Regions from separate parts of the Paraburkholderia sp. 22098 genome, predicted to be linked through region 2. Evidence: predicted binding sites of a transcription regulator. Region 2 holds the regulator's gene; each other region holds the start of a gene.

Region 1 (7,624 bases), on a different contig from region 2:
AAGGTATCTGTCGAATCCGTTTCACGGATGAGCGGCGTGATTGTCGGATTGCCTGCGTAGCCGCCGTCCCAGTACTCTTCGCCGTCGATATTCACGGCTTTGAACATTGTCGGCAGGCACGCCGATGCAAGAAGCACGTCCGGGTTCAGATCAGCATTGCGAAACACGCGGCCCTGACCGGTACGCACATGCGTCGCCGTAACAAAAAGCTTTATACGCGAGGCGCGTACCGAGTCGAAATCGATGGTCTTTGCCAGAATGTTGCGCAGCGGATTGAACGAGGTCGGATTGAGATCGTACGGCGAAACGAGCCGCGAGATCGTTTCCATCGCAAGAAAGAGTGGGGAATGATCGAGCGTCCAGCGGCCGATGAGCCTGTCGAGCGCACTACGTTGGAAGGGACTGAAAATGGCGGCATCCGATACTTGCCGCCAGAAGTGTTCGAGCGCCTTGCGCGCGCCGGCCCGGCCGTCATGCTCGAAGCCGCTGACAAGCACCGCTGCGTTCATTGCCCCCGCCGACGTACCCGATACACCGTCGATCTGCAACCGGGATTCTTCGAGCATTCGGTCAAGGACGCCCCACGTGAAGGCTCCATGCGAGCCCCCGCCCTGCAGCGCGAAATCGACGAGCAGCGGGCCGTCGCGATCTGATGGGCGAGGAGCGACGTGCAGATCGGTCATCGTGTTTCCGGATGGACGAGGCACGGGAAAGGTTATACGACCAATTGTCTAATTGCAAAGTATCCAATAAGCGCTCCGTTTCAAATGCGGGCGCGCGCTGGCACATTTGAAAACCAGAACGAGTTTTCCCAGATAGCGCGCATATTCACTCATAGCAAACAGCCATGGTTTTCTGATTCCAGATGGCATTCAAGCGTCAGGTATGCACAGATAAAATATCAAACCTTATGGGAATCTTAAGCACAGTACCGCCTACCTGGGAAAACGATAAGGACAACTGCTTACGGGAATGCATAAGCTATAGCAACGTCTACTATCTCTTCCGGCGCGCCGTTGAGATAGGTCCGCTCCAACGACGATGATGGGAGGTGTACGATGCCGAAGCACCTGTTGGCGAATGCATTGGTGGCGTGTGCGGCTATTGCGATTGCGGGTTGTGGCGGGGACGAACTCAGCATTAGCGGCCCGCACCATGTATCGGACATCGCGGTCCCCAACATCAAGGCAGGCGTAAACTTCTCATTCGACATCGGCGTCGTCTCGGGTAGCCGATACTATTTCACCGACAGGAATAACGCATCTCTGGATCAGATCGACATACCGTCGAAGACCTTCGTCAAAGCCATTCAGGGAAGCGGGCCTCTCGCGTTCACAGGGCTTGGCCCCGGGCCGAATTCGCAGGCGGGTCCGGACGGCGCGACGGCTGTCGGCAACTTTATCTACGTGGGCGACGTGAACTCTGTGAAGGTGGTCGATCCCGCTGTTGGCGCCGTGACGAACAAAATCACGGTTAGCACGACGGGCGTTCGCGCAGATGAAGGTTGTCTGGATCCCACGCATGGCATCTTCATGATCTCCAGCCCGGAAGAGACGCCCCCGTTCGCAACATTCATCAACACGTCCACGCAGACCGTCGTCGCCAAGGTGACGTTCACGGATCTCTCGGGCAAGCCCACCGCGGGCCTCGAAGCGTGCCGGTACGACGCCGCCAGCGACAACTTCTATGTGAACGTTGACGGCAGCACAGCGAATCCTCATGGCGAACTGGTGAAATTGCCGGGAGCGTCCATTCGAGCAATTCCGACCGGTGGCAGTCAAAACTACACGTCGCTTGCGGGCGTAGCGATGTACCCGGAAGGCAATTGCGATCCCACAGGGCTGGCACTGGGCCCCGGCAACGATATTGCGGTCGGGTGTCGCGAAGGTACGACTGGCGCTCCGTTGCTCATGCAGATCTTCAACCGTTCGAACGGTGCACTGGCGGCGTCCCTGAACGCTGGCGGCGGCGATCAGCTTGAATATGATGCGCCCACCAATCGCTACTACAACGCGGCGAGCCGGTGGACGTCTTCTGGCAATGCGTCGACGAACGGCGCCTGCTCGGCCGCGTCGCCATGCACGCCCGTGTTGACCATCGTCGACGCGGGCAGTCGCAGTGTCGTTGCCCGTCTTAACACGGGCAATAACGCGCATTCGGTTGCAATCGACCCGGCAACCGGGCTCATTTTCGTTCCATACTCTTCCGCGACATCGCCGGCGGGATGCCCAGGTTGCGCGGCAAACGGGTTCGTCAACGGCGGGGTGTCGGTATTCGCCGCCAGATGAGGCGCGGCAGTGCTGCGGGCTTCACTTGCGCGGATCTGCAGGCGCGCACATCAGTAGATCGGAAGGCGGCGGGCCAACCTGGAGATAGGTCTCGCCGCATGACCATGCCTCCGGCACTCGGTTGACGCATCAGTCCAACGAATCCGCCTTCCCGACAAATCCGCAGACCGGATTCCACGAACCCTGACAAAAAATACTGTACAAACGTACAGTCCGGTAAAATACCCGTCAAACGCACGCACCTTCGTCCGCACGCTCTTTTCTGAAGGTGCGGACGAGCGCCCCTTAGGCCCGGGCGGCACCACCGAACGCCACTAACGAGCAAACACGGCATGCCAGATGAACGGCGCATAGCCCACATCGACATGGACGCATTCTTCGCGTCTTGTGAACTGTCGCAGTATCCAGAACTACGAGGCAAGGCCATGGTGGTTGCCGGTCGTCGCACGGACGCGCCGCGGACCAACCCGGACGGCACACGCGAATTTTCGCGCTTACGCGACTACGTAGGCAGAGGCGTCTTGACCACCGCCACCTACGAAGCGCGCGCGTTCGGAGTTCACTCCGGCATGCCCACCATGAAGGCCGCCCGGTTAGCGCCGGATGCGATCATCCTTCCGGTGAACTTCGACCTCTACCGAACGTATTCGCGATTGTTCAAAGATGCAGTGCGGTCAGTCACTTCGAGCATAGAAGACGTCGGTATCGACGAAGTGTACGCGGACGTCTCGCTCACGAGCGGCAGTTCAGAGGAAGTAGCGCGCAAGCTGAAGTCGGCGGTGTTGGAAGCAACGAACCTCACGTGCTCCGTGGGAATCGCACCCAACAAGCTGCTTGCAAAGCTGTGCTCCGACATGCAAAAACCCGACGGCATCACGATCCTGAAGTTCGAAGACGTGCAGTCCAGGATCTGGCCAATGGCCGCGAATAAGATCAACGGTATTGGCCCCAAGGCCAGCGCGAAACTTGCGTCGTTGGGAATAACGACCATCGGCGGAATCGCTGAGCGCGACGAGTCGTGGCTCATAGAGCACTTTGGCCGAAGCTACGGTGCATGGCTTCGCAGAGTGTCCCACGGTCTTGACGAGAGGCCCGTGGTGACATACAGCGAACCGGTCTCGATGAGCCGCGAGACCACATTCGAACGGGACCTTCATGCCGTACGGCATCGGCAGGAACTGGGCGCCGCATTCACCCGTCTGTGCGAACAGGTGGCAGCCGATCTGCAGAGAAAAGGCTATCTGGCGAAGAAGATCGGCATCAAGCTTCGCTTCAACGACTTCAAAACAGTCACGCGCGACATCACGCTTCCCGAACCCATTGCCAATGCGGAAGCGTTGCGTCGCGCGGCGACCGACTGCCTGAAAAGAGTGGAGCTCGTTAAATCCATCAGGCTGCTCGGAGTCAAGGCCGGCAACCTGCAACCCGCCGGACAGGTTCCGCGTGACGAGCCGGCTCAGTTCACGCTTGATTTCTAGTTCGTGCGTTCAGTTGCATGCAGCGTGACACGGAGCGCCGAAGCGGTGGCAACCCGTTCAGGCAGACTTTCCTTTTACCAGTGACGAATATGAAGCCGGTGCCGGTGCCGGTGGAGTGTTTGCGTTCGCCGCACCATTTCCCACGCCATTCCCCGGCAGTTTCGCCGCATTCGAACGTACTGACGGCGTGACGCTGTCCGCAAGCGAAGCAGCAATCGAAAATGCAAACGTATTGACGCCGTTCGCGCTTTGCACCGACACGCTGCCGCGATGCATCTCCGCAATCGCCTTAACGATGGCGAGACCCAGGCCGTGGTTCTCGCGGCTATTGGTGCGCGACGCTTCAGCACGATAAAACCGGTCGAACAGATGTTCGAGCACGCTGGGCTCGATCGGCTCTCCGGGATTTGCAACTTCAATGCGCACCTGTTGCCCGTCCCGCACAATGCGCACGTTGATCTGCGCACCCGGCTGGCAATGCTGGATCGCGTTCATCAACAGATTCGTGCAGGCGCGACCGAACAGCGAGCGGTTCACATGCGCTGCGGCGTCGCCATGCAAGCGCGCATGCACGCGAGCTTCTTCAAGTGGAATTTCCAGAAACTCCAGCGTGTGCGCAACTTCAGCCGCCAGCGATACTTCCACCAGGCCCGTTGCGCGCTCGCCCTGATCGGCTCGCGCGAGGAACAGCATGTCGTTGATGATCGCGCGCATGCGTTCGAATTCCTCGAGATTCGACTGTAGCGTATGACGCAAATCGTCCACGGAGCGGTTGCGTGTCAACGCCACTTCCGTCTGCCCGATCAGGATCGTGACCGGCGTACGCAATTCGTGCGCGACGTCCGCATTGAACGATTCGAGGCGGCAGTACGCACCGTCGAGACGTTCAAGCGCGCCGTTAAAAGAATTAGCGAGGTCATTCAATTCATGCGGCAACGACGTGGTATTCAGCCGTTGCGAGCGATTGTTCGGACTGACGGCGGATGCGTCGCGGGTGAGACGCGTCAACGGTGCGAGGCCGATGCGCGTCACCGAATAACTGAGCAGCAGCACCGCGAGGCTGCCAAGCGCCGACAGCGCCGCAAGCGCGAAACCGAATACGCGCATCGTGCGAATGTTCGGCGAATAGCTCGATGCAACCTGCAACTGCATGGGGGGCCGCGTCGAATAGCCGGGAATGGACACCGTGGTGGTGAGCATGTCTTCACCGCCGCCCGCCGGCCTCACGCGCGCGTAGCCGCCGGGCCAGGTCTTCACGGTCGATCCCTCGATGGGCTTGCCATAGTTGTAGGACGGCTCGATGCTCGTTACCGCATATACGGTGCTGCGGTCATGAGGCGTCATGTCGGTGAGCTTCTCGCGCGACATGCGCCATTTTTCAGGTGTCAGCCCGTGATTGCAGATGAGCCGCGCGATCTGGGCACGGTCGTCGAGCGACTCGCGCAAGTGGTTCTCGAGTTGCGAGCGCAACACCGCAAAAAGCCCCGCGCCGACGAGCGTAAATACGAACAGCGCGACGAGCGCGAACATCAGTGCGAGGCGCCGTGCTATTGAACGGTTCATGGCTGTTCCGCCTCTTCGCGCACTTCGAGCACATAGCCCATGCCGCGCACGGTATGCAGCAGTTTGGAAGAAAACGGGCCGTCGAGCTTCGCGCGCAATCGCTTGATCGCCGTTTCCACGACGTTAGTATGACTATCGAAGTTGACATCCCAGACGAGTTCAGTGATCGCGGTCTTCGACAGAATATCGCCTTGCCTGCGGGCCAAAACGCTTAGCAACTGGAATTCTTTCGCGGTGAGATCGAGACGCACGCCCTCTCGCGTCGCGCGCCTTCCGATCAGATCGACGAACAGATCGCCGACTGAAATGAGCGTGGACTCCTGCGAGCGCGTACGGCGCGCCAACGCGTGCAAACGCTCGACGAGTTCGAGGAATGAGAATGGCTTGGTCAGATAGTCGTCGGCGCCTTCGCGCAGACCGCGCACGCGGTCGTTCACATGATCGCGTGCCGTCAGCATGATGACGGGCGTCGACTTGCGCATGCGCAGCGCCTTCAGCACGCTGAAGCCGTCGCGTTTGGGCAGCATGACGTCGAGCACGATCACGTCGTAATCGAACTCGGTGGCCAGATGCATGCCCTCTTCACCATCGAGCGCGACGTCCACGACCCAGCCCTGCTCTGTCAAACCGGAGCGCAGGTAGTCCACCACCTTGTGCTCGTCTTCAACAATCAGCAATTTCATGCGCGTCCCCTAGTGTCTGCATTATACGAAACGCCTCGTATTGCTTCCGTGCACTATGCCGCCTCACTGCGCAGCGGCACGCGTCTGGACGGGCCCGGCGCCCTCCGGCTGCACGTCCTGTTGTCCAACCCTTGATTCGCCGCTCGCCGGTCCTGTGCTCGCGTCCCAGCCGCCGCCCAGCGCCTTGACGAGCGAGACGGAAAGCGTCATCTGCTGGCCGCGAATCTGCGCGTCCTGACGCTTGCTGTTGAGCAACGACTGCTGCGCGGTGATGACATCCAGATACGCAACGAGGCCGCCCGAATAACGGTCGTTAGCAAGCGCAAGCAGACGTTGCGAATCCGCGACCGCTTGCTCCGACTGCTTCGCCGCGCCGTCGAGCACGGCGAGCCCCGTAATGCCGTCCTGCACCTGCTGGAATGCGTTGAGCACCGTTTGCCGATAGTCGGCCTCGGTCGCTTTATAACCTTCGCTTGCGAACTGCACGTTGGCCGCGCGCCGCCCGCCGTCGAACAGAACCTGGCTCGCTGCCGCCCCGAGCGTCCACATCAGCGTGGGCGCGCTCAGCAAGCTCGCGAACTGCGTGCTTTCCCAGCCGATGCCGGGCGTCAGCGTGAGGCTCGGAAAAAACGCCGCCTTGGCAACGCCGATCTGCGCATTGGCCGCTGCCATTGCGCGCTCCGCCGACGCAATGTCGGGCCGCCGTTGCAACACGTCGCTCGGCACGCCGAGCGCAATCGCCGGCACCTGGAAGTTCAGTACCTTCGGTTCGATTGCGAATTGAGGCGCGGGCACGCCGACGAGCGCCGCGAGCGCGTGCTCGAATTGCGCGCGCTGGTTCAGCAGCAACTGCGCCTGTACCCGTGTCGTGTCGAGCAGCGACTTTTGCTGCAAGACGTCGAGCCCCGACACGGCACCGAGCTCATGTTCGGAGTTCACATAATCGAGTGCTTTCTGCTGCAGCGCGACCGATTGGTTCAACACGTCGATTTCGGTGTCGAGCTCGCGCAATGAGAAGTAGTCGCTCGCCACCTCGGTTGTGAGCACGAGCCGCGCGTTGGCGAGGTCGTCTGCAGATTGTTCGGCGGACGCCGTCGCGCCTTCCACCTGACGGCGTATGCGGCCAAAGAGATCGGTGTCGTAGCTGATCGTGGGACCGATCTGCAGATTGTTCTGCACCGTCGACGTGGTCGGCACGCCGTAGTTCGTGCGCGGTCTGTCGCGAGAAATCCGGAAGCGTGACGCCGTTGCGGCGAGGTCCACTTCGGGAACCTGCTGCGCACGCGTATTCGCAAGCGTCGCCTTCGCCTGAGCGTAGTGCGCGCTCGCGGCCACGAGCGTCTGATTCTGTGCGAGTGCCTGCGTTTCCAGCGTGGCGAGCGTGGAGTCGCGATAGACGTTCCACCAGTCAGGGTCCATCGGCGCATGCGACGGAGCCGCGACACGCCAGTATGAATCGGTCTTCCATTCGGGCGGCACCTCTGCCTGCGGCCGCTTGTAATCCGGACCCACCGTGCACGCGGCGAGCATGGCCGCACTGGCAGCCGCACCGACCGCCGCGGCAACCCTGACGACGCCCCTGCCGCCGCGCGTGGGTTTCACGACGCCCCCT
Region 2 (7,624 bases):
CTCGTCCATGATCAACACATCGGGATCGTTGACGAGCGCCCGCGCGAGCGTGAGGCGCCGCTTCATGCCGCCCGACAGTTCGCTCACGCGCGCGTCGGCCTTGCTCTCCAGCCGCGCGAATTCCAGCAGCGACGGCACCATCGCGCGGCATTGCGCGGCGCTCAAGCCGAAGTAGCGGCCGAACACCAGCAGGTTCTCGCGGACGGTAAAGTCGGGATCGAGGTTATCGAACTGCGGCACCACGCCCACGCGCGCCCGCGCGATGCGCGCCCGGCCGGGAATCGGCTCGCCGCACAGGCGGATCGAGCCGGCGTCCGGCGTGGCAATGCCGAGCAGCATGCGCAATGTGGTGGTCTTGCCGGCGCCGTTCGGTCCGAGCAGGCCGAAACACTCACCGACGTCGACATGAAACGACAGTCCGTCGACAACTTTCTTTTCGCCGTAACTTTTTTCAACCTGCTGGAATTCGATAGCGGTGTCGGGCATGGATAGGGATCGAGGCTCAGGCAAAAGAGGCGAATCGACGGGAAGGCTGCTCATTCTAGGTCATCAGCCGGGAAATGGCGGTTTAAGGAGCGCCCCGCGCTGTGGGTTCTTGCACTGCCGCAAAGGCGTCGCCGGCGTTGTCCTCATCGAGTGTGCCTCGTATGCACAAGGCCGGGGCGTGCAGCAATCGCACTTAGCGTTTTCCATCCCTTGCAAGCTGAATTGCGGCGCACCATGATTGATTCAGACCGCGCTTTTGCGGAAAGGGGAAGAACGATGGCGAGCTACCAGAAAATCCTGCTGTGCTACGACGGCTCGCGTGAAGGCCGCAAGGCTCTGCGTTGCGGCGCCGACCTTGCGCTGGATCTGAAGGCGCAAACGCATCTGCTTTCGGTGGTGGACATGCGTTCGAGCATTGCGCAAAGCGCGGGACTGCTGACGGACGTCGCGTGCGGCAGCTTCGAAAAGACCGCGCGGGACATCCTGCAAGAGGGCGTGGACTGGCTGACCGAGCGCGGCGTCAACGCGCAGGGTCACTTTGCGTTCGGCCATCCGATCGACGAGATCGCCAATCTTGCCAACGAGTTGCACGTCGACCTGGTGGTGGTGGGCCACCGTTGCCGCACAGGCTTGTCCCGATGGTGGATGGGTGCCGGCAATACACCGCTGCTCGACCGGGTGTCATGCAGCATTCTGGTCGCGTGCTCTTCAGCGCATGAGCAGCAGCAGGAAGCGGCCTGACGATGCGGTTCGGGCGCACGGCCACCCGCGCCGGGCATGCAGCCTTGGTGCGGGTGGGTGCTCGTGAGCTTTGGTCCGGATGAACGCGGAGGACGGAGTAGCGGGCGGCGCGTGTGCATTACGAGTGCATTGCGTCAGATCGGCCGCGTGCGCGTTCGATGTGTCAAGCCGCGCCTGGCGCTCACTCGTTCAGATTGACCGCCGCCAGCTTCCACGTGAAAAGACCCTCGCGCATGAAGATGGCGGAGTAACGCGCGTCCCCGGCACCGTGCTGGTATGTGACGGCGAACTCGTTGAGGCCGCGGTAGCCGGCTGTGGTTTGCGGCGGTTGGGGCGGGGTGGCCCTATCAACCGCGTTGCCGTTCGGATCACCCGTAGCGCCGCCGGGCGTGCGGCTGTCCGCACCGGACGATGCGGGGGCGGGCGCATTGGCAGCGGGCGGATTGCCGGTCACCGGCGCGGCGTTGGGCCGCTCACCCGGCTCGCCGCGCGGCGGCATGCCGTTCAAAAGCGCAGCCACGCCGTCGGGTGTTGCATACGCGTCGACGAGCGGGCCGATCAACGCGACGCCAATCATCGCGCCGATCGCAGCCAACGGAATACCGTTTCCATGTGAGTCAAGCCGCCGCGTCAGCAAGCCCGTGACTTGCTGCTTCAGGCTCTCGCGCAATGCAGGAAAATCGACATACCGATTCACCGTCTGCGCGTCACGTGCGTCGGCGGCGCGTTTGAGGTTGTTGAGCGCGATATACGGGGAGGCATAAGCGAAGCCCAACGCCGCGATCAGCGCGATCACGATCAACGTGACGGTAAGCGTGACTGCAAGCGGACGGGCGCTGCGCTTCCTGGGTGTTGAAACTGCCATCGAGCGGAAATCTCCATCAGGTGTGATCTAACGTGGACCGCAACCGCGCTGAAACGATCCGTGCGCTGCCACAAACCATGTGAGCGACGCGCCCCACACCTCACAACTCGTCAGGACTCGAACACCGCTCCGTGGACGTTGGTTTCCTCGGCGATGCAACGGTCAATCATGCGGCACACCGCGTCTACAGTGCCGACCATGATGAGCCGCGACGGCCCGTGGTACACGCGCACCGGCGCACGGCGCTCGGGCTCGGCAGTATTGAGCCCCGAGTTCAGCGACACGCGAGCGAATGCCGGCAATGAAGACGGCAACGCAGCCTGCCGGTCGGACCCGCGAGCGGGCAAGTCGAACAGCGACGCGGTAGCAGCCGTGGACGCTTCGATCAGTGAGCAAGGTACCAGCTTGCGCAGATGGCGCAGACGGCCGAACTGGCGAAACGGCAACAGGCGGGCAAGGCGTTCCATGAGTCTCTCCGGGCGATTCAACATGAGTACTGCTTTAGTCGGTGAGCAGGCGAGCGGTTGGCTAATGACGCACTGAGCTTGTCGCTCATTAAGCCAAACCCGTGCTGTCAGAATTCGCCCGGGCGGATAAGCCCGACAGCGATTCCTTCCAGCGCGAAATCCGCACTGCCTGTCTCAACGAAGATGTTCTCGTAATCGGGGTTCTCGGCAATCAACTCGATACCGTTCGCGCGGCGCTTCAGGCGCTTGACCGTGACGTCGTCGCCAAGCCGCGCAATGATGATCTGGCCGTCTTTGGCCTCGCTTCTTTTCTGCACCGCGAGCAGATCGCCGTCGAAGATACCCGCGTCGCGCATGGACAGCCCGCGCACCTTGAGCAGGTAGTCGGGCTTGCTCGAGAAGAGCGCCGGGTCGCACGCATAGTGTTGGGCGATATGTTCCTGCGCGAGGATCGGGCTGCCGGCGGCAACCCGGCCGATGAGCGGCAGCGACAGTTGCATGATGCTGGCGTGCGGCAACGTGAACTGATGCGGCGCCTCGTCCGGGCCAGCAAGCAGGCGAATGCCGCGCGACGCGCCGGCCGCGAGTTCGATCACGCCCTTGCGTGCAAGCGCCCGCAGATGCTCTTCAGCCGAATTGGCCGAGCTGAAGCCCAGTTCGGCGGCGATTTCCGCACGCGTGGGCGGAAAACCGGTGCGCTCTATGGCCCGGCGGATCAGATCGAAAACCTGCTGCTGTCGTGCGGTGAGTTTGGTCATGGCGCCACTGTATGGATGAACAGGTGCCTGTATTTTTATACAGTATCCGGCGCAATTCAAGCTTTACTTTAAGTTTGCGGCTCGACCCCTCGCTGGAACGTCGTAAATCGACGTCAAGACATCCGTTTTCATGCCGCAACGCCTTATCTGGCTGTCATTACCACTTTTGCGTATTAAAAAATGAATAAACATTATTTTTAATGATGAAAGCCCCTGGATAGACTAGCCTCCAGTCGCTCATGTGCACGTGACCCGACGCAAAACAACACACGCTGTTTCAGCGCACCAACATGCGGAGAACTTGGCATGAACAATCACGAAGCGGGCCGGGCAGGCAGGAGCCGAAAACTTATCGCAGCGCTCGCGTTCGGCGCGGCAGCCGCGCTTGGCGTCCTTGGCGCGGCGGGCCAGGCGCAAGCCGCCGACACGACGCTGCTCAATGTGTCCTACGACCCCACTCGCGAGCTCTACCAGGATGTGAACCAGGCTTTCGCCAAAGAATGGAAGGCGAAGACCGGCGAGACCGTCACGTTCAAGCAGTCGCACGGCGGCTCGGGTGCGCAGGCGCGCTCGGTGCTCGACGGCTTGCAGGCCGACGTCGTGACGCTCGCGCTCGCTTATGACATCGACGCCATCGCGAACAAGGGTTTGATCGATAAAGGCTGGCAGAAGCGCTTGCCCGACAACGCGTCGCCGTATACGTCGACGATCGTGTTTCTGGTGCGCAAGGGCAATCCCAAGCACATCAAGGATTGGGACGATCTGACCAAACCCGGCGTGTCGATCGTGACGCCGAATCCGAAGACCTCGGGCGGCGCGCGCTGGAACTATCTCGCGGCATGGGCGTATGCAGCGCATCAGCCGGGCGGCAATGAGCAGAAGGCCAAGGAGTTTGTCGGCAAGCTGTACAAGAATGCCGGCGTGCTCGATTCCGGAGCGCGCGGCGCGACCACCAGCTTCGTGCAACGCGGCATCGGCGACGTGCTGATTGCGTGGGAAAACGAGGCGTTTCTGTCGCTGAAGGAATTCGGTCCGGACAAGTTCGAAATCGTCGTGCCGTCCGTGAGCATTCTGGCCGAGCCGCCGGTGGCGGTGGTAGATAAGGTCGTCGACAAACATGGCACGCGCAAGCTGGCCGAAGCGTATCTGAACTTCCTGTACAGCGAGCAGGGCCAGGAAATCGCGGCGAAGAACTTCTACCGTCCGCGTTCGAACAAGGTTCCGGCCGAACTGACCTCGAAGTTTCCGAAGCTGAAGCTGTACACGGTCGACGATTCGTTCGGCGGCTGGGCCAACGCGCAGAAGACGCACTTTGCCGACGGCGGCGTGTTCGATTCGATCTACCAGCCTCAGTAACACCGCCCATGTCCGCGCCGCGGCAGGCGCGAACCGAGGCAACGTGACGCGCCACGGCGCGTCACTTTCCGGAGCGCGCCGCTGGCGCGCTTTTGGCCGATCAGGACCAGGCGGCCGGCAACACGAGCATCAACCGAAAGAGTATCGAGCATGACCACGTTGACCTTCCGCAAACCAAGCGCCTTGCCCGGTTTCGGCCTGACACTCGGCATCACGGTGGCTTATCTGAGCCTCGTGGTGCTGATTCCGCTCGCGGCGACTTTTCTGAAGACAGCCACCCTCGACTGGAGTCAGTTCGTGCGCGCCGTCAGCTCGCCGCGCGTGCTGGCCTCGTACCGGCTGACGTTCTTCTCCGCGCTCGGCGGCGCACTGATCAACGCGGTGTTCGGCTTTCTGGTCGCATGGGTGCTCGTGCGGTACAGGTTTCCGTTCAAGCGCATCGTCGACGCCGTGGTCGATCTGCCGTTCGCACTGCCCACGTCGGTGGCCGGCATTTCGCTCGCGGCCGTGTACGCGGGCAACGGCTGGATTGGACAGTTCCTGGAGCCGCTCGGTCTGAAGGTCGCATTTACGCCGGTGGGCGTGCTCGTCGCACTGACCTTTATCGGTTTGCCGTTCGTCGTGCGCACGGTGCAGCCGGTGCTCGAAGAGTTCGAGCGCGAGCAGGAAGAGGCTGCTGCTTGCCTCGGCGCATCGCGCTGGCTGACGTTTCGCCGCGTGGTGTTGCCGGCCGTGTTGCCGGCACTGCTGACGGGCTTTGCGCTCGCGTTCGCGCGCGCACTAGGCGAATACGGCTCGGTCATTTTCATTGCAGGCAATGTGCCGATGAAGTCGGAAATCACATCGCTGCTGATCATCACGAAGCTCGAGCAGTATGACTACGCCGGCGCGACGGCGCTTGCCGTCGTGATGCTCGTAGTCTCGTTCCTGATGCTGCTTTTCATCAATACGCTGCAGTGGTATCTGCAGCGCCGCACGAGCCGCGGCAACGCAGGTCCGGCGCCTGGCGCCGCGAGCGTTGCAAGCATTGGCGGAGGTGCGCAATGAGCCGCCATTCGGCAGGTCACGTCGATAACGCCGACGGCGTCACGCCGCACGCCGTGGCTCCGCGCGCGCCACTGAACATTGCGCGCCGGCCCGATCCGGTCACCGAACCGCCGCTTGTCCGCTGGATTCTGACCGGCATTGCGCTGCTGTTTCTCGGGCTCTTTCTCGTCGTGCCGCTCGTCGCCGTGTTTTATCAGGCGTTGAACAAGGGGCTTGGTTTTTATCTGGAGTCGCTCGCCGATCCGGATGCGCTGGCGGCCATCAAGCTGACGGCAATTACAGCGGGAATCGCCGTGCCTCTCAATCTGGTGTTCGGCCTCGCGGCTTCGTGGTGCATCGCGAAGTTCGAGTTTCGCGGCAAGGCGCTCCTCACCACGTTGATCGATCTGCCGTTCTCGGTTTCGCCCGTCATCTCGGGTCTCATCTACGTGTTGATGTTCGGCGCGCAAGGATGGTTCGGTCCGTGGCTGCAAGCGCATAACGTGCAGATCATCTTCGCCGTGCCCGGCATTGTGCTCGCGACAATCTTCGTGACGTTCCCGTTCGTCGCGCGCGAACTGATCCCGCTGATGCAGGCGCAAGGCAACGACGAAGAGGAAGCCGCGCATGTGCTCGGCGCGTCCGGCTGGCAGATCTTTCGCCGCGTCACGCTGCCCAATGTGAAATGGGGCCTGCTGTACGGCGTGATTCTGTGCAACGCCCGCGCGATGGGCGAGTTCGGCGCGGTGTCGGTCGTATCGGGCCATATTCGCGGCCAGACGGACACCATGCCGCTGCACGTCGAAATTCTCTACAACGAATACAACTTCTCGGCGGCGTTCGCCGTGGCGTCGGTGCTGGCCTTGCTCGCACTCGTGACGCTCGCACTGAAACTGCTCGCCGAGCGTCATATGTCGGCGGAACTGTCGGACGCTCGCGACGTGCCGGCGCACGCCGGACCCGTCACGCTGCCGTCCGCTTTGCCGTCGACCGCGCAGTCGCTGAACATGCAATCTTCGCAGCAACACCCGCTCAAGCAAGGAGAGCTGTAATGGGTATCACCGTACGTAACCTGCAGAAGCGCTTCGGCGATTTCGTCGCGCTCGATAACGTTTCGCTCGATTTTCCGCCGGGCGAACTGGTTGCGCTGCTCGGGCCCTCGGGGTGCGGCAAGACCACGTTGCTGCGCGTGATCGCGGGCCTTGAATACGCGGACGGCGGGCAGGTCGTCCTGCAGGGCCAGGACGTCGCGACCGTCGGCGCGCGTGAGCGCGAAGTGGGTTTCGTGTTCCAGCACTACGCGCTGTTCCGTCATATGACGGTGTTCGAGAACGTGGCGTTCGGGCTGCGAGTGAAGCCTCGGAAGGAGCGCCCGTCGGAAGCGGTGATTCGCGAGAAGGTGCATGAACTGCTCAAGCTCGTGCAACTCGACTGGCTCGCGCAGCGCTATCCGTCGGAATTGTCGGGCGGGCAGCGGCAGCGTATCGCGCTCGCTCGCGCGCTTGCCGTCGAGCCGAAAGTGCTGCTGCTCGACGAACCGTTCGGCGCGCTCGATGCGAAGGTCCGCAAGGAATTGCGCAGCTGGCTGCGGCGTCTGCACGACGATCTGCATATCTCGACGATTTTCGTCACGCACGATCAGGAAGAGGCGCTCGAAGTGGCGGACCGTATCGTGGTGCTCAATCGTGGACATGTGGAGCAGGTCGGCAGTCCGCAGGACGTGTACGACCATCCGCAAACGTCGTTTGTGTATGAGTTTCTCGGCGCGGCGAACCGCCTGCACGGCAACGTCGACGCGAGCGGGTTCGTGGTGGACGGCGCGGCGTTGCCGGTCGCCATCAGCACCGACTTCAGCGGTCCGGCTTTCGCTTATGTGCGTCCGCACGATTTGCAGTTGTATCCGCAGTCGGCGGGGCACCGCGAGG
Region 3 (7,624 bases), on a different contig from region 2:
CCCGTCCAATGTAGATGACGTAAGCGGTGAGTTTGCACGAGCGAATGCCTGCAGATGTCAATGCGACATTGGCTCGTCGTGCTCTGAAAAAGCAACAAAAGCGCCAGAGCAAACCGGCGTCAAGGCTGCTTCAATTAAACCCCGGTAGTCACAGCGCCACCTCGAAAGGAGGTGCTGCGTGCGGGACGCTCGCCTGTTATTGACGCCGTCGCGCGGTCGGCTACCACCGTGGCGTCATTCAAGCAGCGAGGATATGTTGTCCAGTGTCACAGAAGGGACAAAATCCTTGTCCTGATACACCTTCGCCAATTCCGATTGTGCTATTTCCCGAACTTTCCCGAACTCCCGATGGCAGCGACGTGTCGGTCTTGTCGAATGCTGCCTCCCAGATGGCCGCAAAGTATCGTGCCTCCGCACCCATTAGCTTTGCGATATCGTCTCCAAAAGCGCTCCCCAGACCATCCCCATCGCCGCGGAGCTGCCGCCGGCGACCCGCACATATTCGTCGATAAGCCTGTTGGCGGGCAGCCTGTCTGCCGCCTGCGCCATTAGCCTGACTGTGGCAAAAGCGGCGTCGCATCCATCGGAGATTGTGGGGATGGTAGCCGAGCTTCCCGAGGCGCAACGTTGATTTTTAAGCGAACTACCATGTGGCTGTGGCTTACGCAAAGCGCAGAGTCCTCACTAGCGCATTTCTCATTGCGTTTTCGTATAACCCGCATATAAATAAACCAGTTGGTTGCGCTCAACAGTGGTCGGGCGAAGCCGAACTGGTGATAGCGGCTCGAGTGCCTTTCTGTGCTGCTTGCCGCCGGCAGGAAAGATTGGGCAATACATTCGGAGGCGACCTATGGCAGCGATACAGCACGTTTTCGTTCTGATGCTTGAGAATCGCTCTTACGACAGCGTGTTTGGTTGGTCTAACCTGACTGGCGTCACGCCTGGAGGTGAGACCACAACCGCCAACGGACTGCCCGCTACGCCCACAGTCAATTTCGGACGAACCGGGACGGCTTATCAGCTAGGCAAGGGTGCGCCCTATGCGCTTGGCTTTGACCCGGGTCACGAGTTTACCGACGCCTGTGTCCAGTTGTGCGGGCTACAGGTCGCCAGTGGAGATACCGTACGTAACGACTCCCTCGTTTTCGGTCCGTACGGCTATCCACCTTTTGCGACGGACGCTTCGACGATGGGCTTTGCCGCCACATACGAGGACCATTCCGACGTAGTAGCCGACGCCTTTAACGCCTTCACACCGGACCAGCTCCCGGTACTGAACTTCCTGGCCCGCCAGTACGGTGTGTGCGATAACTGGTTTGCATCGATGCCGGGACCAACGTGGCCGAATCGTTTCTTTGCCGTGGCGGGCACCTCGTCCGGGCTCGACCATTCTCCGAGTGACGCGCAAGTTGTGGAAGCGGTGTTCTTCAACGCGCCGCTTTTCGCTTTTCCGAACGGTACGGTTTTTTCAACGCTTCAGGAGTCGGACTGGCTTATCGTGCAAGGCGACGTTGCACAGACGCGCGGTATTCACGGGATGCAAAATCTGCTCAGTCGTTTCGTTCGCATGGATACGCTGCTCTCCCGGCTTGCTGACAATTCATTGACCGAGAAATTTATCTTTATTGAGCCAACGTACGATGCGAAGAATGACTTCAGGAACGGCAATTCGATGCATCCGGCTGGCGACGTTCGAAAAGGGGAGGCGTTAGTCAAGCAGGTGTACGACGCCATCAGTGGCAGCAAACTATGGTCGAGCAGTGTCCTGCTCGTCGTCTTCGATGAGCACGGCGGCTTCTTTGACCATGTGACACCTCCGAATGCGGAGCCGCCGGCCTCGCCGGAAAATGGCCGCCTGAAAACCCATAACTTTGCGTTTGACAGGCTAGGCGTACGCGTTCCGGCCATCGTCGTCTCTCCTTTCGTTCCTGCTGGCACCATTGACCATTCGGTGTACGACCACAGCTCAATTCTGAAAACAACGGATACGTTGCTTGGGCTCAATGGCGCCCTTAATTTGACGGCGCGCGTACGTGCAGCGGACAGCTTCTCGAAGATGTTGAGCCTTTCTACGCCTCGCTCCGACATTCCGCAATGCCCGTCACCCGTCGCGGCGAGTGGAGACCCGAGACCCACCAGCGAAGGCGCCCCGCGGTCGAAGGACCCCTTTCTGCCCCTGTATGCGCATCACTAGAACCGGCGACACGCGCCAAGGGGCACCGGACCCGGCAGACCGCAGTTCCTATGGCAGCAGACTTTGTCCGCTTGATGTAACACAAATGTCCGAGTACCACCGCACCCCGCTTAAACGAACACCTGTGTCGTGTACTCTCGATGGCTCATGCGGCCAATCGATGCTCATAGTACGGCCGGTCCCTGTCATCAAGTATTGCGTACATTGCCTCCAGGTTCTGTGGGTCGGGGTTAAGCCATGCATCGATGTTTTCCGGCTTGATAGGGATGATGCACCGGTCGTGCCCGGCAGCTTGAATCTCAGGCGGAGGTTCATCTGTGATGGCCGCGAACGACAGGAGGTCCGGCTCCCCCGGCGCGCTCCATCGTGACCACAGACAGGCAACATGCATCAGTTCCCCGTTGCTCGGACGGAACTCGAGGACGACGTTCTCATCACGCTCATGAGTCTCAAGTAGTGTGTTTTCGAACTTTGCCTTGCTCACATTCTCGTAGAAAACTTCGACAAGCAGGACGGCATGCGTGTACCCAAAGCATGGTGCCCAAAAGCCTTCGAGGCTGTCCCGACGCGCATTGTAAGTGCCGGGATATTTGACATCGTAAGACGCAGGCTTTCCAGCGACGCGGCACTGGTAACGCATGGGTTTGACTACTCGTTGTCCGCTTTCCATCACCATCACGGGCGCGTAGTTGCCCGGGAAGATACGCGCGTCGCGCGGTTGTGGTTCGGTTCGCTGCAGGTCCTCTAGCTTGCCCTTCGCCCAGGCAATTTTGTCGGTGGCGATTCGCCGACTTTCCGTTGCCGCCTTCGTGACTTTCGTTTGCAACGTGCGTTCGGCGTCGGCCAGCCGCTTCCGTTGTTTGAACAGCTCCTGCTCGAGTTTGGTAGCCTGCGTTGAAGCGTACCTGGCGATGAGAACATTGATTTCACGCTCTGCGTCATCCTGCGGTTCAGCAAAGGCGTCTTCCATGGCTTTAGGTATCTTGGATTTGCTAATGCCCTCCGCGCGCTCGAAGAACAGCCGGGCGAACTCGTGGATGTCCATGATGGCGCCAAAGGTACGCACAAATTTTCGATAATCTGCTACGACCTGAGCCGAGTAGCACATGAATGCCTCCGTTCGACGCTGTCATGATAAGCACTTCCCGGGCCGCTGCCCGGCGACGCAACGTTCCTGCACGACGTTACCGCAATGAGTTCAGGCGAGCACTTCCTTCCGCTGACCTCCAGTCGCGACTTCGGCAAACGACCCGCGCGAGAGACGCTCGTGTCGTGACAGCAGGACGGGAGTAGGTTGCAGGGCAACCGCCAGGGGCTCCCCGCATGAGGGTCCTCGTCGTTTCACAATGTCGACGGTCAGACCGGTAGCAGACGGTCTGAGCGCCAGGCGCAATAGTGCCGGTGACGCGTCCTGTGCTGCGGCGAGCGGTCGGACCATCACAAAGAGAGTTTCCGATGACTGCGCCGCCAGGTGCAGGCGTCGAAGCGATGAAGACTGCGCGTACTGAGTCCAGAAAATGAGGGCTCCGCAACTTCCTGCCCGCAATATCTGCTCTACCGACCAGAGCGCGTCCGCAGTCTTCGGTGCCTTGACGCGAAGCATCTGTTCGAGCGTCAGGCCGATGTACGCGAGCCCGAGCCCGTCGGGTGTATGCGGCGGTTGAACGAATGCGACGGGCCGGCTCCCCGTCTGGCTCAGCGCAGGACGCAGCAGCCGAAGTTCTCCGACACCTGGGTGCTGCACGAGAAGGTCCACCAATGCACCTACCGGCCATCCGCCGCCCGGCAGTTCCGCTGACAGGACCGGGTAGCCCGTCTCGACTACCCGGCCTCGCCCATGTGCCAGCTGCGACGCCAGCCACAGGGACGGGTGTATCGATTCGGGAGACGGCGTGACAGTGGTCATTGCGAAAAACACCTGTATGGATGTACAGTATCCTACAGGTGAGGCTGTTAAATGTTAACCGGCGTTTCTTGACCTTGTCAGCGAAGCCCATGAGCCGGCTGCAGGGTGAGAGGCATGGTGTTTCCCAGGAGGTGCAACATGAGAGCGGATGTTTGGGTCCGGGAGGCCCAGCGAGAATCGAGCCTTGTCGACGCGCTGTATAAAGCGCGCAACCTTATATCGATGCACAACGGCATTACTGTGCGATGCGACGGCGAGGAATGGGCGCTGGACTTCGGTCAGGAGCTTGAGGCGATTGACGCAGCGTTGAAGACGGCCGGAATCGACGTCGCGCGCTTTCGGCAATAGGAAGTAGCCATTTGCAGGGGCAAGGGATGCAAGCCGATGTGTTGCGTGGATACGCGCTATGGGGACATGCGATAGAAGAGGGAAAGGTTGTCCCAACTCGCGATACGCAGCGAGCGGCACAATCACGCGCGACAAGAAGTTCGTCGAAGCCCCAGGCGTTCGGGGTCTATTTAACGACGCGCAGACGCAGAAGAAGCGGGACTAACATGGGCGCGCGCCTGGATTGACAGCAATGGATAACAGCGCGCGATTGAAGACTGTTCATCCGACGAGCCGACGATAAGCGCTTAGATGTCGGACGAGGCCTTGCTTTGTCCGACGCACAGTACGCGGTCGACTCCTTGCCCCTCCCGCTACGTCTCGAAGAGACGGGCCTTGGACATATCTTCCATTTCCTGAACGAGCGTAGTCGGGCCAGGCTGCGTCACGATTTTGGAAAAGCCTGATGCATCGGGGCGCCAACTACTTTTCCGGCACGTCCTGGAAGCCGTTCACCGCGTCCGGGGCTATGCCGAGCATGCGAAGCGTGTCTTGTATGAGGTCGACCTCCGCCAGCATGCGCTCCATAGAGCCAACCGGAAGGTCCTCTGGCATCATTTTCCCTTGCACCTTCCGAATGGCATCGACGGTCACGCAGAATGCGAAGGCCGCCAGATAATCGTTATCCTCCACGTCTTCTCTCTGTCAATAAATACAACAGGCTAAATATCGACCGAATTTCATCTTTCTTGATGGCACTGGAACGGCTACTCGAAAAGGTCCGGCAATCCCCCGCTCGCCGGGCAACGGCCGATTGATTTCGGCCAGGAGCTCGGGACGGCTTTCCTTATTCCCGTGCCCTGCCAGCGAAAGCGACGGCAGATTGGCGAGCATCGAAGAACCGCCATCAGTGGCCCAGCGCGAAACCCTGGAAATCCGGTTTCGGACGTCCTATAACGTTTCCATTGCTTACGGACCGCTTTCCGTAACCTGCACGCACGATTACATCAGAACAAACGTCCAGAGGGAAAGCGCGTCATTTCGACGGGGCCAACGCAATTAGAGGTAACCAGAAATGAAGAATCTCTTTTTCGTGAAAATCGCGCGGGTTTTCTTCGCAGTCTTACTGGCCTGTCTGACGATGACAACCGGCTGGGCACAGTCCCTCCCAAAGCAAGGAACGATAGACGCAACCTACACCGCGGCTGGGAGTGACGTAAGAGAGATTGGAGTCAGCGGCGATGATGTTGTTTACTTGTACGAGTCGACTCTCTTGATGACTAGCAACAACAAGACGCCCCTCATGCACAACGTCACCGCGCACTGCGTAGAATCAGGGTTTTCAGCCGGCGCGGGAAGCGGCTACTGCGTGTATTCGGATAAAGATGGCGACAAGTTCGTCGAAGCCTTTACCCACCCTAAGGGCTCCACGTCGGGAAAAGGCACACTGAGCTCGGGGACCGGCAAATATAAAGGAATTGCAGGTCAATTCGACTGGCAGGTCGTGCAGGAACTGCCGGCCGAAAAAGGTTCATACCATTACGTCGGGAAAAAGACGGGCAGCTACCGTCTACCGTAGGCCTGGCGTCGAGGAACTTACGACTGCGGGTATCTGACCCATGTCCCGCTTCTGGTCTCGGAGACGGCAGAGGCGCTGGTCAGACTGGCGCAGATGAGCGTAGTCGAGGTTCCCTCCCGGAACCCGCGTTGCTCCCGACCTTGCACATCCGGACCAAGTCATCTTCGACCTCGACCCGAACCCGGCACTTCCCTGTTCAGCGATGCTGGGGGCCGCGACGCTCGTCAAAGTCGTGCTTGGCGAGATAGGCCTGCGCTCCTTCGCAGAAACGAGCGGCGGCATGCTCGACCGCCGACTTGGATTAGGGACTTGAAAGACGGCACGAATTTTCTCATCGATGGCGCCAGCACCGCGACTTAACCAAGACAGTCGGCGTCCGGCGGTTCGCAAAGTGCAATCAAAAGGTGCGTCAAAGTCGGGAGCCACGTGGTGCGGTCGCGGCCCTGCTCCCAATGCTTAGCATCGGCGAGGGACCGCAGCAAATTCCTGGTTGAAGAAGCCGCTGTCGCTACAACAGAATCGCCGGCGACTCGGAAGGCAGCCAATTGGCACTAAGACGACGGTCGCATTGAGGAAGTTGACGGTAGCATTACTGTCTGAAGTCAAACTCTCCCGCTCTAAAGTCCGTTGCGAAATCAGCGTTAGCAACTGCTCAACGTGCACCGGCTTTCCAAGGCGGGCGTCGAAAGGCTGTTTGCTCGTCATTGTGAAGGGTCCGAGTTGCTGCGGTGAATGCGGCTCAACTTCGAGCTTCGGTGCCCCGAAGCTCTCCGTGCTTGTGCGAATGCGTTGCCGCGTACTTAAGTTCGAAGTGCGCGCCCTTGCCGCTGAGCGTCGGTGGAAAGTGTTCGCCCTCGACACACGTCACCTCGACCGTGCTTTGCCATCGTCATGCACCATTGAGCAGATGCCTGAAACTTTCACTATTTCGCCCGGCTTGTAGGAATTGTCGCCTGCCATCGCCGCTCGATTTATGGTTGTGGAGACATTACGAATAGCAAACGACGTTCCGAACTCCTTGAGACCTGGATGTCACAACACATGGCAGACGTCATTGCGCGAAAACCTGTATGGATGTACAGTATCAGACGAGTGTTTTCGTGACGGCGAACGGCCAGGTTTTTCCTGAGCAAAGACGCAGTCGTTGGGTGTGGGCGGAGTGGGAAGCCTTCCTCATGCTGGACATTACGACGTTTGGGCTAAGGGTTAATCGGCGGCTCGGCGAGCTCATGTCGTTGGGTCAGCGAGTCCGCTGTCTTTGATGCTTGGGGCGCGTTAGTGAAACCATTCTGGAGTCCACTAGGCAAAGGCAGACATGCGAAAACTTGGACTTGCGTTGTTGACGGCGGCGCTTGCGCCGACTGCTTCCGGAGCCGGCATATATTCGGAAGTCTGGAATCCGCCGGAGGCGCGCGCGACTGCGCCTCACAGGGCGCCTGCCCTGCACAAGCTCGCCGTGCGGCGGCACGTGGCTTTGCATGCGAAAAAGGTGTATTCGCGGCGCACATCGGCGCCTGCATCAAAGCTCGTCGCGAAACAAGGCAATGTGCCAAGGACTTTGCCTAAAGACGAACCGGACATGTCTGAAATTCCGCGGCAAGTCACACCGGAGGGCAAC
Region 4 (7,624 bases), on a different contig from region 2:
CTTCCCGCGGTATACGATGACAGCTCGCGGCGCACAACGCGCCTCCAACGCTTCCTGCTCAACCCGGCCATCTCATGAAAATCACCACGTTGCAAATCGCGCTTGCAGTCGCCGCCGCCGTCGCTGTGCCGGTCGCGCACGGCGAAGAAGTCGGCAGCGTCAATACGAACTTTCACATCACCGGTTCCGACCGGGTTGTCGTCGAGGCTTATGACGATCCTCTCGTTCAAGGCGTGACCTGTTACGTGTCGCGTGCGCGCACGGGCGGCGTGAAAGGCACGCTTGGCATCGCGGAAGATCCCACGGAGGCGTCGATCGCCTGCCGTCAGGTCGGTGCAATTCATTTCGCCGGTCCGGTGAAACAGCAAGCCGACGTGTTTTCGGTGAGCATGTCGCTAATCTTCAAGGCGTTGCATGTGGTGCGCGTGGTCGACACAAAACGCAACGCGCTCGTGTATCTCACCTACAGCGACCGGGTTGTCAGCGGCAGCGCGAAAAACAGTGTGAGCGCCGTGCCGATGCCGGCCGGCACCACCATCCCTGTGAAGTGACCAACCGCGGGTCAGCGCGGGCGACGTCCTACGAAAAAGCGCACGGCGCGCGCCGCCGAACGAAGCGCGCCGCCATGCCCGCAGCCGTCGCTCCGCGCTAAACTGACTGGCTGTGCGAGAGCCATGCAATGACCGCCGTCCATCGTTTCCAGAATTCAGCCCGTTACTGGCGCACGCCGCTTCTGCCCGGTGCGGACCTGCTCACGGCTGAATATCACGACCACGAGTTCGCACCGCACTGGCACGATGCGTACACGATTCCCGTGATCGTCGCGGGCGCCGAAGGCTATCGGTATCGCGGTTCGGACTATGTCGCCGAAGCCGGAGGCGTGCCGATTATCAATCCCGGCGAACTCCACACCGGGTCGAAGGCAGTCGAAGCAGGCTGGCGCTATCGCGTAACGTACGCGCCGGTGCAGTTCATCCACGAACTCGCTGATCAGATCGCCGGCAAGCCGCAGCCTTTGCCATGGTTTGCACCTGGCGTGATCCACGATCCCGACCTCGCCGTGCGGCTCGCGAACGCGCACCGCATGCTCGAAGCGGGCAGCGACGCGCTGGCGGCCGAAGCCGCCATGCTCGACGCGCTCTCCACGCTGCTCGTGCGTTATTCGCAGACGCTGCCCGAGCCTTCGCGCATGGCCGCCGACGACACCCGCGTCGCCGTCATGAAAGAACGTCTGGCAGGCGACCTGCTCGAACCGGTCACGCTCGCCGACGTGGCGCAGGCGGCCGGACTCTCGCCATTTCACGCCGCGCGCCTTTTCAACCGCGCGACGGGTCTGCCGCCCCACGCCTGGCGCAATCAGATACGCCTGCAACGCGCGCTTGCGCCATTGCGGGCAGGTGTCCCGGTAACAGACGTGGCGGCCGCCAGCGGCTTTACCGATCAAAGCCATTTCACGCGGCACTTCCGGCGCATGTTCGGCGTGCCGCCCGGACGCTGGCAGGGACAGTGATCGTCCGCAAGAACGTACAAGCCCGGCTCTGCCTGCCCCGTTATGCTTCCCGACTCATAGGAGGCAAGTTTTGACCCACTCAGTCCGTTTAAAGGAAGTCACCACGGGCGCGCGCGACATCATCCCGATGATGGTCGGCTCGGCGCCTTTCGGCGTCATTTTCGGCACGCTTGTCGCGTCCGGGCCGCTGCATCTGTGGCACGGCCAGTTGATGTCGCTCATCGTTTTCGCGGGCTCCGCGCAATTTATCGCGCTCGGGCTGATCGCGGGCCACGCGAGCTTCGCGGTGATCTGGGCCACCACGCTCGTGGTCAATCTGCGGCATGTTCTGTATAGCGCGACACTCGCGCCGCACGTCGCGCATCTTCCGGCGCGCTGGCGCTGGGCCCTCGGCGCGCTGCTCACGGACGAAGTATTCGCAGTCGCGTGGGAGCACTATCGGAACCGCGAGCCGGGCACCGTCGGCCCGCACTACTTCTTCGGCGCCGGTCTCGCGATGTATCTGAACTGGCAGCTCTGGACAGTCGCCGGCCTGCTGTTCGGCGCTGCCTTCCCCGGACTTCAATCGCTCGGACTCGACTTTGCGATGGTCGCCACGTTCATTGCGATCGTCGTACCGCAGCTCACCGCGTTGCGCTACATCGCGGCCGCGGTCACCGCGGGCACGCTGGCCTTCTTCTGGCAAGCGTGGCCGTACAAGCTCGGACTGCTCGCTGCCGTCTTCGCGGGCGTCGTAGTCGGCGTACTGCTTTCCACGCCGGGCTTCGGCTTGCGGCGTGCACGCCGGTCGGCGGAGGGATCGCGATGAACTACGTCGTTTTGATACTCAGCATGGCGCTCATCACGTGGGTGATCCGCGCCGCCGTCTTCGTGCTCGGCGACCGGCTGGTGTTTCCGCCTCTGGTACGCACGGCGCTGGGCTTCGTGCCGGTCACCGTGCTGACCGCGATCATCGTGCCGATGGCGGTCTCGCCGCATGGCGCCGACACCGGTGCCGAACTGACGTGGCGCAATCCGCAACTGGTCGGCGCACTGGCCGCTGTCATCGTAAGCGCGCTGACGCGGCGGCCACTCGTAACCATCGCCGTGGGCCTCACGGTGTTTTTCGTCTGGCAAGGCGTGGTGCTGCGATAACGCACGCGCGCTCCCACACGTAAGGGCTCACTCACGCGGAAGCCGCCGGTGGCGGGGCTTCCGCGTTCAACGTCGGCTCCGGACGAGCGTCGCAATACCGTCCAGGCAGTGCGGCAAAGCCTGCCTCATATCCGATAAAACCCTTAAGTTTCCCGTTGATCCGCCGATATGCAGTCGAGGTCCGCTCGTCGGGATACGTCCCGCCAGACGCGGCAACAGGCAGGAATCAAACGCGCAGCCATTGCACGTCCAGTCTTCCGGGTCCGCTTGCGACCGGACGAACACGACGAGGCCGCGCGGCAGGACCAAACGGGATAGACACATGGGTCAAATTACCCTCACGCTCAAAGACGAGACCATTGCGACGCTGCGCAAGGATTTCGATGCATTTCTGCGCGTATCGCTGAAGCTCGATCCGCAGTTCGCGACGCCTTCGTTCGAGGACTTTTTGCGAGCGAAGCTGCTCGACAACATGGTGCCGCTGACCGAGCACGCCGTTCAGCGGATGTTGCAGGGCGGCCAGTATGCATGGGCCAAACGCACACTGGACAAGGAGTTTCCTGACGTCGTCGCGATTCTGATGCGGCAGGCCGGGGAATTCGGTTTCGGCTTTGCAGCGCGCTCGGAGTGGACGCCGGAAGAGTTGGCCAAGCAATGCCGCGACTGGGCGGCGGCGATCGTCAAGGAAGCCGAAGGCGACGCGGTGCTGGTCGACCCGCTCTCGGCACAGATCAAGAGCGCAGTGCAGGATATCCAGGCGCTCGAGGAAATCATGCAGACGCCGGCATGGCGGCTCGTGGAATCGCTGCGTCAGCGTGTTTATGAAGCGAAGGTGGCATGCGAAACGAGCGTGGGCAGCACCGCCCGCGAAAAGCTGGGCGAACTGCGCGGCCTGCTTCGGCTCGGCATTTCGCACGGCTCGTTCCAGAAGCAGGAAGCGCAACAGATCATGGAATATCTGCGCCTGCTGAAGCCGGAAATCTTCGTCGAAGAACCGTACGACGTGTTTTCGCGGATGGCGGCGTGGCTGCGCAACTTCTTCATGCCGCCCCGCCCCGCCCCGCAACAGCAGCAACGGCAGTCGCGCTAACTCGGCCGAGCGTCTGCCCACCAGCAGCAGCTAGCGCGTAAAGCACGTTGCCTGCTGCCGAAAGCGATCCAGGGAGCCCTCCGGGATGCTCCCGCACGGCGACAGCCCGTGCGGCATCGAGCCCCGCCCACCTGAGCGCCGCTCAGTCCCACATCTTCCTGAGCCTTGCTCCGATTTCGATTTTTGCCTGCGCCGCCGCGGCGAGCCCCGCGGCCGTCGGCGCACTGGGCACCGGCACGCGGGGCCATGCGTACGCGTCGAACAAAGGCATCAGGTGCGCAGGGATAAAGCGCGTGCGCGACGCCCACACGTGACGATCGCCCATATGCGTCTGGTTGTGCACGTAAAAGCGCTGCGGCACGACGATATGCAGGTCTTCTTTTGCGCGCGTCATCGCCACGTAAAGCAGGCGGCGTTCTTCGTCGATTTCCTCTTCGCTGCCGGTACCCAGATCGGACGGAATGCAGCCGTCGACCCCGTTCAGCACGAACACGTTGCGCCATTCCTGTCCCTTTGCCGAATGGATGGTGGACAGGATCAGATAGTCTTCGTCGATGAGCGGCACGCCCGATTCGTCGCTCGTGGCATCGGGCGGATCGAGCGTCAACTCCGTCAGAAAGCGCTCGCGCGACGCATACGTGCCCGCAATGCTTTCCATCTGCAACACGTCGGCATGACGGATTGCGGCGTCTTCATGATTGCGCTCCAGATGCGGCTCGTACCAGCGCCTCACCATCTCGAACTCCGCAGGCCATGGCGTCTGCCGCCCATACACGCTCGACATCAGCCTGACGAAGGGATGCCAGTCCTCCTGCGCGCGAGGCGGCGGTGCGAACGCGGCGAGCGTGCCGCCCGCGGTGTCGGCGGGATTGCCCACGCCGGCTCGCGCGACGATTTCGTCGAGCACTCTGGCGGCCGTGGCCGGCCCCACGCCGGGCAGTAACTGTACGACGCGAAAACCGGCCACACGGTCGCGCGGATTCTCGGCCCAACGCAGCACCGCCAGTACGTCTTTGACGTGAACGGAATCGAGGAACTTCAGGCCGCCGAACTTCACGAACGGAATGTTGCGGCGCGTGAGTTCGATCTCGAGCGCCGCGCTGTGATGCGCGGCGCGAAACAGCACCGCCTGCGACTTCAGTGTCATGCCCTGCTCGCGCGCTTCCAGCACCTGCTCGACGATATAGCGCGCCTGGTCGGCCTCGTCGGCGACGGTGACGAGCCGGGGCCGTTGCGCCGACGACTTGTCGGTCCACAGGTTCTTCGTATAACGCTCGCTGGCCAGTTCGATCACCGCGTTCGACGCGGCAAGAATCGGCTCGGTCGAGCGGTAATTGCGTTCGAGCGTGACCTGAACCGCAGGCGGATCGAAATGCGCCGGGAAATCGAGAATGTTGCGCACGGTGGCGCCGCGAAACGAATAGATCGACTGCGCGTCGTCGCCGACCACGGTCAGGCCGCGTCCATCCGGCTTCAGCGCGAGGAGAATTGACGCCTGCAACCGGTTGGTGTCCTGATATTCGTCGACCAGCACGTGATCGAAGCGCGCCGACAGATCGGCGGCGATCGCCGGCTCCGCAGCCATATGCGACCAGTAAAGCAGCAGGTCGTCGTAATCGAGCACGCTCTGCTTCTGCTTCGCGTCGACGTAGGCCGCGAACAGCATGCGCAGATCGGCTTCCCACTCGCGGCACCACGGGAACGCGTTATCGAGCACCTGCCCGAGTGACGCGCCGGTGTTCACGACGCGCGAGTAAATCGCGAAACAGGTTCCCTTAGCCGGAAAGCGCCGTTCTTTCGCGGACAGACCCAGTTCATGTCGCACCAGATTCATCAGATCGGCGGAATCCTCACGGTCGTTGATCGTAAAGGCCGGTGCAAGTCCGATCAGTTCTGCATATTCGCGCAAAAGCCGCGCGCCGACGCTATGGAACGTGCCCGCCCATGTCAGCCCTTGCGCGAGCGCGGCGCGCGTGCCGAGCGCCGTCGTGGCAATACGTGTGACGCGGCGTGTCATTTCTAGCGCCGCGCGACGCGAAAATGTCAGAAGCAGAATTCTGCGCGGATCAGCGCCCTTCACCATCAGATTGGCCACACGGTGCGCAAGCGTGCTGGTCTTGCCGGAGCCCGCGCCCGCAATGACCAGCAAGGCGCCCGACGGTGAATGGGGCGTATCGGTGCCGAATTCGACGGCCTCGCGCTGCGCGTCGTTCAGCTTCGCAAGCCAGGCGGCGGTATCGGACGGCGACGGCGTTTCTGCGACGGAAAGCACGGTGTTTTAAGGGCGTTGGATGGATCGGGAACGGCGACGCATACTGTATATCCATACAACCCGCGCGCACAAGCGCCCTTTTTTAGCGTGGCTGCTGCGCAGTCACGCGCGCGCCGCGCCGCACGCTTACAAGCCGCTCAAAACGAAACGGCCCGTGTGCATTCCGCAAACGGGCCGTTTCGTTGAGCAAGTCGCACCTGCTCATCAGGAAGCAGGAACCTACTGCTTCTTCGCGTCCTTCAGAGTGGCCTCGGCGTGCGCCTTGTCGGCGTCGGCTTGGGCTTCGGTCTTTTCCTTGTCGGCCTTGGCTTGCGCGACAGCCGCCTTCTTGTCTGCCTTGGCTTGCTGCTTCGCCGCCTTCTGATCGGCGTGCGTGACCGGCGCCGCGGCCGGATCGCTTGCCTGCGCGAATGCGGCCGACGACAGGCAGCCCGCGATCAGCAACGCGCAAAGCCGCGCGGTCGGGGATTTTGCGGAATTAGTAAATCGAGTGTTGCTCATGCGATTCCTCCTTACCAGTCTCATCAGGTCGAGTCGGGTTCGACGCCGCGGGTTACCTGAGCCCGCGGCTCCGCCTGCCATTAGTGCTTAACTTCGCCACCGTCGGTCTGGGCGCCCGCCTGACTTTGCAGGTTCATCTTCATTTCGTTGTCAGCGGCCTGCTTGTCCGCCTTCTTGTTGATCTTCGCGTCGCGCACCTGCTCCTTGTATTCGGACTTGGCAGCCTTCTGCTGTTCCTTCAGTTCGGCCTTCGACGCCTTCTTCGACGCGCGGTACTCCGCGTTAGCCTTCGCGTTGGCTTCGCGCTTTTGTACCAGCGGATCGGGCGAGCCCGAGGCCGTCAGGCGGGTCGGTGCCGGCGTGACCGGCTGCACGCCTTGGGCGGCAGGAGCGGCCGGCGCGACGTCGGCGCCGGGCGACTGAACCTGTACCTGGGCATTCATGCCCGCAGCCGGTTGAACGGGCTGTGTGGTCTGCGCGACGGCTGCCGTGGCGGCGAATGCGGTCATGGCGGTACCGATCAGGAGCGTACGAATCTGGGTCATGGCAAATTCCTCTCTAGAGTTGTTGTGGCCGGGTCGAACCGCCCTGCATCGCGCTGCGGCGCGCTGGACGACCTCCCGGTCTGCTCATAGCCGAACTAGATCCGGCAAGCTTTCCTGCTGAGATGCACTTTACGAGTGAAGTCGTGTTGTGACGACCGGTGTTACGCAACGTTTCACTTTCCGACAAACGGATAACATCTGCTTGCATTTGCTTGCGATGCGTTCACGAAACACTGCGCGAGACAACGCGACTTCTTAGGGGCAAGCTTGTGCTTTATGATGCGAACCCCTTGCCTGAAGGTGCAATGCCCATGCCCAACCTCGATTTCACGCTCACCGGCGACTACGTCGAACTTCACAATCTGCTGAAGATCACGGGGCTCGCGGACAGCGGCGGCTCGGCGAAGATGATGGTAGCGGACGGAGCCGTCACTGTGGACGGCCGCGTCGAAACGCGTAAAACGTGCAAGATCCGCGCAGGACAGGTGGTACTGCTCGGTGACACGCGAATCGCGGTCCACGAAGCCTGACCGCTACTACTCCCGCAGGAACCACGAGATTCCGCAGGAAAC

What was found. The regulator LexA, encoded in region 2, represses DNA repair genes until DNA is damaged. The targets are predictions, from matches to a motif close to ACTGTATNNNNATACAGT.
Region 1: the regulator LexA is predicted to act here: its motif matches at 2,484-2,501, upstream of dinB (DNA polymerase IV).
Region 3: the regulator LexA is predicted to act here: its motif matches at 4,112-4,129, upstream of imuA (translesion DNA synthesis-associated protein ImuA).
Region 4: the regulator LexA is predicted to act here: its motif matches at 6,049-6,066, upstream of ACTJLB_RS20935 (ATP-dependent helicase).

Annotation. Positions count from the first base shown of each region.
Region 1 is NZ_JBQEPV010000012.1:159,291-166,914, forward strand. Features, by position in the region: gene ACTJLB_RS24220 (patatin-like phospholipase family protein) at 1-683, opposite strand, end outside; gene ACTJLB_RS24225 (hypothetical protein) at 1,059-2,288, shown strand; gene dinB (DNA polymerase IV) at 2,621-3,766, shown strand; gene ACTJLB_RS24235 (heavy metal sensor histidine kinase) at 3,824-5,329, opposite strand; gene ACTJLB_RS24240 (heavy metal response regulator transcription factor) at 5,326-6,012, opposite strand; gene ACTJLB_RS24245 (efflux transporter outer membrane subunit) at 6,076-7,542, opposite strand; gene ACTJLB_RS24250 (efflux RND transporter periplasmic adaptor subunit) at 7,611-7,624, opposite strand, start outside.
Region 2 is NZ_JBQEPV010000010.1:94,504-102,127, reverse strand. Features, by position in the region: gene nodI (nodulation factor ABC transporter ATP-binding protein NodI) at 1-486, opposite strand, end outside; gene ACTJLB_RS21570 (universal stress protein) at 763-1,227, shown strand; gene ACTJLB_RS21565 (DUF2939 domain-containing protein) at 1,409-2,092, opposite strand; gene ACTJLB_RS21560 (hypothetical protein) at 2,203-2,559, opposite strand; gene lexA (transcriptional repressor LexA) at 2,667-3,317, opposite strand; gene ACTJLB_RS21550 (sulfate ABC transporter substrate-binding protein) at 3,624-4,673, shown strand; gene cysT (sulfate ABC transporter permease subunit CysT) at 4,824-5,720, shown strand; gene cysW (sulfate ABC transporter permease subunit CysW) at 5,717-6,751, shown strand; gene ACTJLB_RS21535 (sulfate/molybdate ABC transporter ATP-binding protein) at 6,751-7,624, shown strand, end outside.
Region 3 is NZ_JBQEPV010000023.1:37,986-45,609, forward strand. Features, by position in the region: gene ACTJLB_RS31010 (alkaline phosphatase family protein) at 851-2,194, shown strand; gene ACTJLB_RS31015 (SOS response-associated peptidase family protein) at 2,340-3,302, opposite strand; gene imuA (translesion DNA synthesis-associated protein ImuA) at 3,393-4,100, opposite strand; gene ACTJLB_RS31025 (hypothetical protein) at 4,239-4,448, shown strand; gene ACTJLB_RS31030 (hypothetical protein) at 4,911-5,120, opposite strand; gene ACTJLB_RS31035 (hypothetical protein) at 5,503-6,006, shown strand; gene ligD (non-homologous end-joining DNA ligase LigD) at 6,167-6,319, shown strand; partial or broken gene ACTJLB_RS31045 (hypothetical protein) at 6,746-6,966, opposite strand.
Region 4 is NZ_JBQEPV010000009.1:293,980-301,603, forward strand. Features, by position in the region: gene ACTJLB_RS20910 (CreA family protein) at 75-551, shown strand; gene ACTJLB_RS20915 (helix-turn-helix transcriptional regulator) at 680-1,510, shown strand; gene ACTJLB_RS20920 (AzlC family ABC transporter permease) at 1,638-2,318, shown strand; gene ACTJLB_RS20925 (AzlD domain-containing protein) at 2,315-2,644, shown strand; gene ACTJLB_RS20930 (DUF4088 family protein) at 2,967-3,734, shown strand; gene ACTJLB_RS20935 (ATP-dependent helicase) at 3,877-6,006, opposite strand; gene ACTJLB_RS20940 (hypothetical protein) at 6,226-6,507, opposite strand; gene ACTJLB_RS20945 (hypothetical protein) at 6,588-7,052, opposite strand; gene ACTJLB_RS20950 (RNA-binding S4 domain-containing protein) at 7,364-7,582, shown strand.